One region of the Pseudomonas sp. FW305-96 genome, then DNA from elsewhere that is predicted to be linked to it. Evidence: predicted binding sites of a transcription regulator. Region 1 holds the regulator's gene; the other holds the start of a gene.

Region 1 (5,580 bases):
ACCGCCTCGGAGCCGCTGATCGAGCCTTATGTCGACGAGCCCGCGCCGGTTGCCGCGCCAGCCTCGGCACCCGTTGACCCACGCCTGTTCGATGCCATGCGTTTCGAACTGACCGGCTTGCGCGAGCTGCTTGAAGTCCAGCTCGGTTCGCTCGCCTGGAGCCAGCTGCAAGGCAGCAAGCCGCAGCAGGCCAACCTCTGGCGCCGGCTTCAGCGCCTCGGCCTTTCCGGTGGCCTGGCCCGCGAACTGCTCGACCTCACTGCCGGGATCGAAGAACCACGCCATGCCTGGCGCATGGTCCTGGCGCACCTGGCGCGGATGATCGACGTGCCCGAGATCGAACCGATCGAGGAGGGCGGAGTGATCGCCATGGTCGGCCCGGCCGGCATGGGCAAGACCACCACGCTGGCCAAGCTGGCCGCCCGCTATGTGCTCAAGTACGGCGCGAACAACCTGGCGCTGGTGAGCATGGACAGCTTCCGCATTGGCGCCCAGGAACAGCTCAAGACGCTGGGCCGCATCCTCAATGTGCCGGTCACCTACGTCGACCCGGGCGAGTCGCTGGCCCAGGCCCTGGAGCCGCTGCTGCGCAAACGTGTGGTGCTGATCGACACCGCCGGCCTGCAGGCCAGCGACCCGGCGCTGCGCATGCAGCTCGAGACCCTGGCCGGGCGCGGCATCGCCGCAAAGAATTACCTGGTGCTGGCGACCACCAGCCAGAAGCAGGTGCTCACCGCCGCCTACCATAGCTACAAGCGCTGCGGCCTGGCCGGGTGCATCCTGACCAAACTCGACGAAACGGCCTGCCTCGGCGAAGTGCTGAGCCTGGCCATCAGTCATGAATTGCCGGTGGCCTATCTGACCGATGGGCCGCGCATTCCCGACGACCTGCAGCTACCGCGCAAGCACCAGTTGGTAAGCCGCGCCGTCAGTGTGCAATTGCAGGAAGAGCCCAGCGACGAGGCCATGGCCGACATGTTCGCTGATCTGTACCACAGCCCTGGCAAGCGCGCGGGTTGAGGGTGAATACTGTGCAAAGTACCTACATCATGGGGTTGCCCGGCCGGACCGTGGCCTTGAATGTTCAGCCCCTCATGTGGCCTGGGTCCAAGCGAGACAAGGTAAAGAACAGACATGGGTAGCATGCATCCCGTACAGGTGATCGCCGTGACCGGTGGCAAAGGTGGCGTCGGCAAGACTAACGTTTCAGTGAACCTGTCCCTGGCGCTGGCCGAACTCGGCCGCCGGGTGATGTTGCTGGACGCCGACCTGGGCCTGGCCAATGTCGACGTTCTGCTGGGGCTCACGCCCAAGCGCACCCTCGCCGATGTGATCGAAGGCCGCTGCGAGCTGCGTGATGTGCTGTTGCAGGGGCCGGGTGGTGTGCGCATCGTCCCGGCGGCCTCCGGCACGCAGAGCATGGTGCACCTGGCGCCCGCGCAACACGCCGGCCTGATCCAGGCCTTCAGCGACATCGGCGACAACCTCGATGTGCTGGTGATCGACACGGCTGCGGGTATCGGTGACTCGGTGGTCAGTTTCGTTCGCGCCGCCCAGGAAGTGCTGCTGGTGGTGTGCGACGAGCCGACCTCGATCACCGACGCCTATGCGCTGATCAAGCTGCTCAACCGCGATTACGGGATGAATCGATTCCGTGTGCTGGCCAACATGGCCCAGAGCCCGCAGGAAGGCCGCAACCTTTTCGCCAAGTTGACCAAGGTCACGGACCGCTTCCTCGACGTCGCCCTACAATACGTCGGTGCCGTGCCTTACGACGAATGCGTGCGCAAGGCCGTGCAGAAGCAGCGGGCGGTCTATGAGGCCTTCCCTCGGTCCAAGTGCGCGCTGGCGTTCAAGGCCATCGCGCAGAAGGTCGACAGCTGGCCGCTGCCTGCCAACCCGCGTGGGCACCTGGAATTCTTTGTCGAGCGCCTGGTGCAGCCCACCAGTGCAGGGCCGGTGCTATGAGCGCGAGCGGTTTCAAGATGTACAGCAAGGCCGCCAAGGATGCGCAGTACGAGCTGATCGAGCGCTACGCGCCGTTGGTCAAGCGTATCGCCTACCACCTGCTGGCACGCCTGCCGGCCAACGTCCAGGTCGAGGATCTGATCCAGGCCGGGATGATCGGCTTGCTGGAAGTGGCCAACAAATACGATGCCAGCAAGGGTGCCAGTTTCGAAACCTACGCCGGTATCCGTATTCGCGGCGCCATGCTCGACGAGGTGCGCAAGGGCGATTGGGCGCCGCGTTCGGTGCACCGCAATACGCGCATGGTCAGTGACGCGATCCGCTGTGTCGAAGCAAAGACTGGCCGCGACGCTAAAGATCACGAGGTTGCTGCCGAACTCCAATTGAGTCTCGATGATTACTACGGGATTTTGAATGACACCTTGGGCAGCCGCCTGTTCAGTTTCGACGACCTGCTGCAGGACGGCGAACATGAAGGGCTGCACGAGGACGGAGCCAGCGGCCAGCTGGAGCCGGCGCGTGACCTGGAAGACGAGCGCTTCCAGGCCGCGCTGGCCGATGCGATCGCCAACCTGCCGGAGCGCGAACGCCTGGTCCTGGCGCTGTACTACGACGAAGAGCTGAACCTCAAGGAAATCGGTGAGGTGCTGGGGGTCAGCGAATCGCGTGTCAGCCAGTTGCACAGCCAGTGCGCCGCGCGTTTGCGCAGCCGCCTTGGGGAGTGGCGGGCACGTTGAACCCGGGTTCAGTGCAGTCGTTTTTTTTGTAGTGCCGAATTGATTGAGCGCGCGCTCGGCGCCGAGCGCGTTTAAGACTGCTTGGAGGTCTAATTGAACAAAGACATGAAAATCCTCATCGTTGACGACTTTTCGACGATGCGGCGGATCATCAAGAACCTGTTGCGTGACCTGGGGTTCACCAACGTCAAGGAAGCTGATGACGGCAACACGGCACTGCCAATGCTCACCAGCGAGCATTTTGACTTTCTGGTGACCGACTGGAACATGCCGGGCATGACCGGTATCGACCTGCTGCGCGCCGTTCGCGCCGACGAGCGCCTCAAGCACCTGCCGGTGCTGATGGTCACCGCGGAAGCCAAGCGCGAGCAGATCATCGAAGCTGCCCAGGCCGGCGTGAACGGCTATGTGGTCAAGCCTTTCACCGCCCTGGCGCTGAAAGAAAAGATCGAAAAGATCTTCGAACGCGTCAACGGCTGAGTCACGTCTGGGGGGCGCAATGGAGTCAACCAACAACTCTTTGGGTGAGTTCGAATCAACCCTGAAGAAGCATGCGCAGGAGCTGGTCGAGAGCCTGGAGCGCGGCCGCTTCGGTGAGGCGGTGCAGCTGATCCACCAACTGAACCAGACCCGCGACCGCGGGCTGTACCAGGAAGTCGGCAAGCTCACCCGCGAACTGCACAGTGCAATCGTCAACTTCCAGATCGACCCGGCCATGCCGCAGGCCGAGGAAGTGTCGCAGATTACCGATGCCGCCGAGCGCCTCTCCTACGTGGTCCGTCTCACCGAAGGTGCGGCCAACCGCACCATGGACCTGGCGGAGGCGTGCACCCCGGTGCTCAACGACCTCGCCGCCGAGGCCCAGAGCCTGTCCGCCGACTGGCAGCGCTTCATGCGTCGCGAAGTGGCGGCGCCGGAGTTCCGTGAGCTGGTCAAGCGTGTGGACAGTTTCCTGACGCACAGCGCCGAAGGTAATCAGAAGGTCGCCGGCCATATCAACGATATTGTCCTGGCCCAGGATTATCAGGATCTCACCGGCCAGGTGATCAAACGGGTGACCACCCTGGTCACCGAAGTCGAAAGCAATCTGCTCAAGCTCGTGCTGATGGCAAGCCAGGTCGACCGCTTTGCCGGTATCGAACATGACCACCAGCAGCTGCGTGCTGAAAAAGATCAAGAAAAACATCCGACTCGGGGTGAAGGTCCGCAGATTCATGCCGATAAGCGTGAAGACGTCGTGTCCAGCCAGGACGATGTCGACGATCTGTTGTCCAGCCTGGGTTTTTAAGGAGCACGTTTAATGAGCTTCGGCGCCGATGAAGAAATCCTTCAGGATTTCCTGGTAGAAGCCGGCGAAATCCTCGAGCAACTGTCCGAGCAATTGGTCGAGCTGGAAAGCCGGCCCGATGATGCGGACCTGCTCAACGCGATTTTCCGCGGTTTCCACACTGTAAAAGGGGGCGCCGGCTTCCTTCAGCTCAATGAGTTGGTGGAGTGCTGCCACATTGCCGAGAACGTGTTCGACATCCTGCGCAAAGGTGAGCGCCGGGTCGACGCGGAACTGATGGACGTGGTGCTCGAAGCGCTCGATACGGTCAACAGCATGTTCGGCCAGGTGCGCGAGCGCACCGACGTCACGCCGGCCACCCGTGAGCTGCTGGCGGCGCTGTCGCGCCTGGCCGAGCCCGCTGGCGCCGAAGAACCGGCCCCGGTCGAGGTGGCTGTTGTCGCCGAAGCGCCGGCTGCCGAGCCCGACATCACCGACACCGAGTTCGAGCAACTGCTCGATTCGCTTGATGCAGTCAAGGCTGAAGCCCAGGTTCACGAGCAATTGCAGGGTGAGCAGGTCAGCGCGGGTGGTGACGAGATTACCGACGCCGAATTCGAGTCGTTGCTCGACCAGCTGCACGGCAAAGGCCAGTTCTCGCCCGATGCCGCTGCCAGTGAGCCAGCGGCCGTTGCCCCTGCCAGCGATGAGATCACCGACGACGAGTTCGAGTCGCTGCTCGATCAGTTGCACGGCAAGGGCACCTTCGCCGTCGATGCATTGCCTGGCGTCGCTGCGCCCGCAGCCAGCGCGGCACCAGCGGCGGCTGACGAGAGCATCACCGAACACGAATTCGAGGCGCTGCTCGACCAGTTGCACGGCAAGGGCAAGTTCTCTGGCGAGGCGGTTGTGGCCGAGGCGCCAGCCGCCGCCGTTGCCGCGCCTGTCGCGGCCAAGGCCGAAGCCAAGCCGGTTGCCAAACCTGCGCCGACGCCTGCTTCCGCGCCAGCCGCCGCCAAGCCTGCCGCCCCGGCCCGGGCGCCGGCGCCGGCCGCCGACAAGCATGGCGCCAGCGAGGCGGAGACTACCGTGCGGGTCGACACCGCGCGCCTGGACGAGATCATGAACATGGTCGGCGAGCTGGTGCTGGTGCGTAACCGCCTGGTGCGCCTGGGGCTCAACAGCGGCGACGAGGCCATGTCCAAGGCCGTGTCCAACCTCGATGTGGTCACCGCCGACCTGCAGACCGCAGTCATGAAGACGCGCATGCAGCCGATCAAGAAGGTTTTCGGGCGTTTCCCACGCCTGGTTCGCGACCTGGCGCGCCAGCTCAAGAAAGAGATCAACCTGGAACTGGTCGGCGAAGAAACCGACCTGGACAAGAACCTGGTCGAGGCCCTGGCCGACCCGTTGGTGCACTTGGTGCGCAACGCCGTCGACCATGGTGTCGAGATGCCGGACGAACGCGAAGCCTCCGGCAAGTCGCGCATGGGTCGGGTGGTGCTGTCCGCCGAACAGGAAGGTGACCACATCCTGCTGTCGATTTCCGATGACGGCAAGGGCATGGACCCGAGCATCCTGCGCGCCAAGGCCGTGGAAAAGGGCCTG
Region 2 (5,580 bases), on a different contig from region 1:
GCCGGGCGCCGATGCCAACCCCTACCTGGCCATTGCCGCGAGCCTTGCCGCTGGCCTGCACGGCATTGAGCGGCAGATCGCGCCGACGCCGGCCATCCAGGGCGAGTTCGAGGTGCCGGAACACCTCAGCCTGCCTTGCACCCTGCATGCCGCGCTTGAGCGGCTCAAGCGCAGCGACCTGGCGCGGGAACTGTTCGGCAAGGAGTTCATCGAAGGCTACGTCGCCACCAAGACCCTGGAGCTGAGCGATTTCTTCGATGAAATCACCCCCTGGGAGCGCCGCGTGCTGGCCGCGCAGGCCTGAGCGCGACACGACCGCTACTGGATGCGCCCCCATGGCTCTTTTTGCTGCCTGGGGGCCTGTGCCAAGATGGATTTGCTTTTATGCTTGCCTGCAACCCAACGCCACCTGGTCAAGGAGCTTGACGGGACGTATGCGAAATATCTGGAAGCCGTTTCAGTCGCTGTACTTCGCCGCCTTGATGATGCTGATCGGCTCGGGCCTGCTGAGTACCTACCTGGCCTTGCGCCTGGCCGCCGATCATGTCGACAGCCTGTGGATCGGTGCGTTGATGGCGGCCAACTACTTCGGCCTGGCGGTGGGGGGGAAGGTAGGACACCGCTTGATCGGCCGGGTCGGGCATATCCGTGCCTATGCCACCTGTGCCGGCATCGTCGGCGCCGCGGTGCTCGGGCATGGGCTGACCAACTGGCTGCCGGCCTGGGTCGGGCTGCGCATGATCGTCGGCCTGGGCATGATGTGCCAGTACATGGTTATCGAGAGCTGGCTCAACGAACAGGCCGACGCCAAGCACCGTGGCGCGGTGTTCAGCGGCTACATGATTGCCTCCTACCTGGGGCTGGTGCTCGGCCAGTTGATCCTGGTGGTGCACCCGCAACTGGGGCCGGAACTGCTGATGCTGGTGGCGATGTGTTTTGCCTTGTGCCTGGTGCCGGTGGCGATGACCCGGCGCATTCACCCCGCACCGTTGCGCCCGGCGCCGATGGAGCCGAAGTTCTTCATCAAGCGCGTGCCGCAATCGCTGTCCACGGTGCTTGGTTCGGGCCTGATCGTCGGCTCCTTCTATGGCCTGGCGCCGCTGTATGCGTCCAGCCAGGGTCTGAGCACCGAGCAGATCGGCCTGTTCATGGGCTGCTGCATCTTTGCCGGGCTGCTGGTGCAGTGGCCGCTGGGCTGGCTTTCCGACCGCTATGATCGCGCCGTGCTGATCCGCAGCGTGGCCATCGGCCTGGCCCTGGCCGCCGCGCCGCTGGCGATCCTGCCGGGGGTTCCGCTCGAGCTGCTGTTCGCCATGGGCTTTGTCATTTCGCTGTTGCAGTTCTGCCTGTATCCCTTGGCGGTGGCGTTCTCCAATGACCACGTGGAGAGTGAGCGGCGGGTCTCGCTGACCGCCATGCTGCTGGTCACCTATGGTGTGGGCGCCTGTATCGGACCGTTGGCGGCCGGGGTGCTGATGAAGCTGCTGGGCGCGCAGATGCTCTACGCCTTCTTCGTGTTCTTCGCGTTGGTGCTGGTGTGGCGCATTCGGCCCAAGGCAGTCACTGGGCTGCACCAGGTCCAGGATGCGCCGCTGGGGCACGTGGCGATGCCAGCGGCGGGCTCGCCCTTGTCGGCGGCCCTCGACCCGCGGGTGGATGAGCAGACGGTGCAGGATGTGATGCAGGCGCCGGTGGCGGCGGAAGATACCGAGGAGGATGCCGGTGCGCCGGCGCAAGGCGAGGTGGGCAAATCGATGTCCTAGGCGGTCTGCCCGGGCCCCAATGAAAACGCCACCCGAGGGGTGGCGTTTTTCATGGGCTGGCGACGATCAATAGTCGTCCTTGTCGAACCGCCGCGCTTCACGCTGCAACTGATAGACGAAGCTCTCGATCTTGCGCTGGGCCTGGCCGTTGAGGTTGTGGAAGCGCACCCCGGCGAAGGTGGTGTTGATGCGCTCTTCGAAGTGCAGGTGGCGCAGTTCGACCAGGGTGTCGGTCAACCCCAGTGGGGTGCCGGCCTTGAAGCGCTCATAGACCTGGCCGAGTTGCAGGCGGTCCTCGACGTTGCCGTCGAAGCGCAGTTTGCAGCCGGTGGCCGAGATATCCAGCAGTTTGCCGCGCAACGCGCCATTGCCCTTGAGGTGGGTGCCGTCGAGGGTCACGTCGACCAGTTGCGACAGCTTCAGCGCGGCGCGGAAGGCATTGCGGCGCTGGTGATAGGTCACTTCCTCGGGCAGCGGGCCACGGTAGCAGCGGTGGCCGTCGATCTCGGTGATGGTCAGCGGTATGTTACTTTCCCAGGCGATGCGCACACCGTCGTGGAAGCCTTCGACGCGGAAGGGTTCGCCGCTCTCGATGTACTTCTCGCCGTCGCGAGGGATCATCTCATCCAGTGCCAGGACACCGCTTTCCCGGTCGACATGCACCACATAGCTCTGGAACCGCTGGCTGCGCTCATGGAAGCTGATGATCAGTGGGTCGTGGCTATCCAGCAGCTGGCGCAAGTTGGCCGCGATCTCCAAAGGGGTGGTCAGCACCTTTGGGGGCTGGGGAGCATCGGATTCATTGAACACGGGTTATCAATCTCCAGGCAAAACGGCACACGCAAGTTACGGCATTTTGCCAGTATGTTCCGTGCCTTGAAACAAATAATCAAACCTGGCTGATTGCCCGGGGCTTGTCCATGGGCGATGTGGCGCCACGGCTGTCATAGAGCGACGGGGAGTCGCCGCCCATGAGGATTCTGATCTGATTGGTCGTGGCGTGTTGCTGCGCCTGGATGATCCGCCCATTGGTCTCGTTGACCTGCTGGCAGTTGTCCATCAGTTGGGTCAGCACATCGAGCTGCTGCATGATGATCTCGCCATTGGGCGACAGCTCGGCGACGGCTTTCACGCCTGCACGGTCGGCGCTGAGGCCGAGCCCAGTGAGCAGGTTGTTGCGCCGCAGCCCCTGCTGCTCAAGCAGGACGATCAGGGATTGCTTGCGGGCAAGGATCTGCTCCAGCTTGGCCATATCCCGACCGTGCAGGGCCACTGCCTCCTTTTGTAGAAGGTCGAGCAGTTCCTGCGTCGGTGCTAAATCGTCTTCGATCAGTTGCAGCAGAGTGATGTCGTGCATGGCTAACTCTTGGCGTGGTGCGTCCTTGAAGTCAGCGCGCCTGGTGGTTAGCGCTGAGCTTCGAAATCAAGCAGTTTGCTAGCGACCCGGTCGGCATCGACCTTGTAGCTGCCGTCGGCGATGGCCTGTTTCAACTCGGCCACACGGGCACTGTTGACGGTGGGCTGATCGCGCAGCTTGTCGCTGATCTTCTGCAATTGCTGGGCCTCTGGGCTCAGATGTACTGTTTCTCCGCTGGCACCGGTGTGCTTGGGCGCTTCGTTGGCCTCGCCGGCTTTAGCGGCGTTGCCGGACGCGGTGTTGCCGCGAACGCCGCCCGTGACGGACGGAGAGTTATTCAAACGACTGAAGTCGATGACCATGATCAAAACCCCTGGGAATTAGGACGCATGCCTTGTTTTCGACCAAACCGAAAAAAACTTTAGGCACGAATGCAACACGGCCTGAAGCTGGCTTGCGTATCCCGATATCTGACAGAGTTTAGGGGCCGAGGTTGCACACCGCCACCCCTCTGTCGAAATCCTGACGCAGGGTAGGTTACATGGCGACCTCGACTTGCCCGGCACCGGTTACCCGGGCCTTGATCACCCGTTTGGAATTGAGGTTGCGCACGCGGATCTGCGCTTGCATCCCGCCCTTGTCGAGGGCTTCGCCCGGCATGCGCACACTCAGGTTGCCACTGCGGGCGATGATCACTACGTGGTCGCCTTTGCGCACCACTTCGGCCTGTTCCAGGTGCTGTTGGGTCAAAACCTGGTCAAGTACCGTAGGGCGCAGCAGTTTCATGCCCACGGCCTGCTCCAGCAGGGTCAGGTAGCCGGGGCCCAGGGTGCCTACATCGCGCTCGCGCAGGGCCACATCGCTTTCATCGATGATGCTTTCGCGTTTCAGTGGCCGGGTCATTACCACGACATCGCGCAGCAGGCGCACCTGGGCGGGCACGAATACGGTCCAGGGCGCGGCACCGTCGCAACGCACCCTCACTGTTACCCGGCCCAGCGGGGTCGAGCCTTCCAGTGAGGCATCCAACTGTTGGCTGCACAGCGGCATGCGCAGGCGCGGGTCAAGCTTGTTGACTTCGATCTCGTAGCGGCCCTGAGTCTGGGTGGTTGCCAGATAATCTTCGACGGTGAATTCAAGAAAGCCTTGAGTGACACCGATAAGCTGTTCAGGCAAGGTAAAAGAGTCCGCCAGCGTACGCGCGCCGGGTGCTACCAGGCACAGCACAGCCAGGGGGCCGGTCAGCAGGCGCGTCAGTCGTCGGAAAAATGTCGTTTTCGTATGCATGACGCTCAAAAAAGCAAAGCCCGTGCCGACTTGCTGCACAGGGTAATCGTTGAAGGAGTCCGGCATGGCTGGAGTGATGGATTCGGTCAACCAGCGTACACAGCTGGTGGGGCAGAATCGCCTGGAGCTGCTGTTGTTTCGCCTCAATGGCGACCAGCTCTACGGCATCAATGTTTTCAAGGTCCGGGAAGTGCTGCAGTGCCCCGACCTGACGCTGCTGCCCAAATCCCATCCGGTGGTGCGCGGCGTGGCCAACATACGCGGGGCGACGATCCCGATCCTCGACCTGTCGATGGCGACCGGTCTGCCAGGGCTGAAGGAAGAAACACGCAAGAGTTTCGTCATCATCACCGAGTACAACACCAAGACCCAGGGCTTCCTGGTGCACTCGGTCGAGCGCATCGTCAACATGAACTGGGAAGAGATCCATCCGCCACCCAAGGGTACCGGGCGCGATCACTACCTGACTGCCGTGACGCGCGTCGACAACCGCATGGTCGAGATCATCGATGTGGAGAAGGTGCTGGCCGAGGTGGCGCCATCTTCCGAGTCGGTGTCGGAAGGTGTGATCGATGCCGAGGTACAGGACAAGGCGGTGATGCTGCGGGTATTGACCGTCGATGATTCGTCGGTGGCGCGCAAGCAGGTGAGTCGATGCCTGCAGACCGTGGGGGTCGAGGTGGTGGCGCTCAACGATGGTCGCCAGGCCCTGGATTACCTGCGCAAGCTGGTGGATGAGGGCAAGCGTCCGGAGGAGGAGTTCCTCATGATGATCTCGGATATTGAAATGCCGGAAATGGACGGCTATACCCTCACGGCGGAGATCCGCAGCGATCCGCGCATGCAAAAACTGCACATCTGCCTGCATACTTCGTTGTCCGGGGTATTCAACCAGGCGATGGTCAAGAAGGTCGGTGCCGATGACTTCCTGGCCAAGTTCAGGCCGGATGACCTCGCCCAGCGCGTGGTCGATCGGATCAAGGCGAGTCATTGAAACGGCCGGGGTTCGCCCCCGGCGCTAGCGATTTAAGAAGAGGCGGCAGCATTGTCTACGGGTAATTTGGATTTCGAACAGTTCCGGGTATTCCTGGAGAAAGCCTGTGGCATCCTGCTGGGCGAGAATAAGCAGTACCTGGTCTCCAGCCGTCTCAACAAGCTGATGGAGCAACAGGG

Evidence for each region. Region 1 encodes FliA, which starts transcription of late flagellar genes. Its sites were predicted from a motif close to CTAAAGTTTNNNNNNNNNNNGCCGNTAA; they were not measured.
Region 2: flgM (flagellar biosynthesis anti-sigma factor FlgM) is a predicted target of FliA. The motif match lies at 3,518-3,545, and genes of this name have one in related genera.

What each region holds. Positions count from the first base shown of each region.
Region 1 is NZ_JBYSYW010000045.1:2,779-8,358, forward strand. It holds gene flhF (flagellar biosynthesis GTPase FlhF) at 1-1,020, shown strand, start outside; gene fleN (flagellar synthesis regulator FleN) at 1,135-1,968, shown strand; gene fliA (RNA polymerase sigma factor FliA) at 1,965-2,705, shown strand; gene AC3WL2_RS24035 (chemotaxis response regulator CheY) at 2,811-3,185, shown strand; gene AC3WL2_RS24040 (protein phosphatase CheZ) at 3,205-3,993, shown strand; gene AC3WL2_RS24045 (chemotaxis protein CheA) at 4,006-5,580, shown strand, end outside.
Region 2 is NZ_JBYSYW010000020.1:53,050-58,629, forward strand. It holds gene AC3WL2_RS16170 (glutamine synthetase family protein) at 1-304, shown strand, start outside; gene AC3WL2_RS16175 (MFS transporter) at 435-1,763, shown strand; gene AC3WL2_RS16180 (flagellar brake protein) at 1,830-2,573, opposite strand; gene AC3WL2_RS16185 (flagella synthesis protein FlgN) at 2,653-3,120, opposite strand; gene flgM (flagellar biosynthesis anti-sigma factor FlgM) at 3,168-3,482, opposite strand; gene flgA (flagellar basal body P-ring formation chaperone FlgA) at 3,658-4,407, opposite strand; gene AC3WL2_RS16200 (chemotaxis protein CheV) at 4,472-5,401, shown strand; gene cheR (protein-glutamate O-methyltransferase CheR) at 5,453-5,580, shown strand, end outside.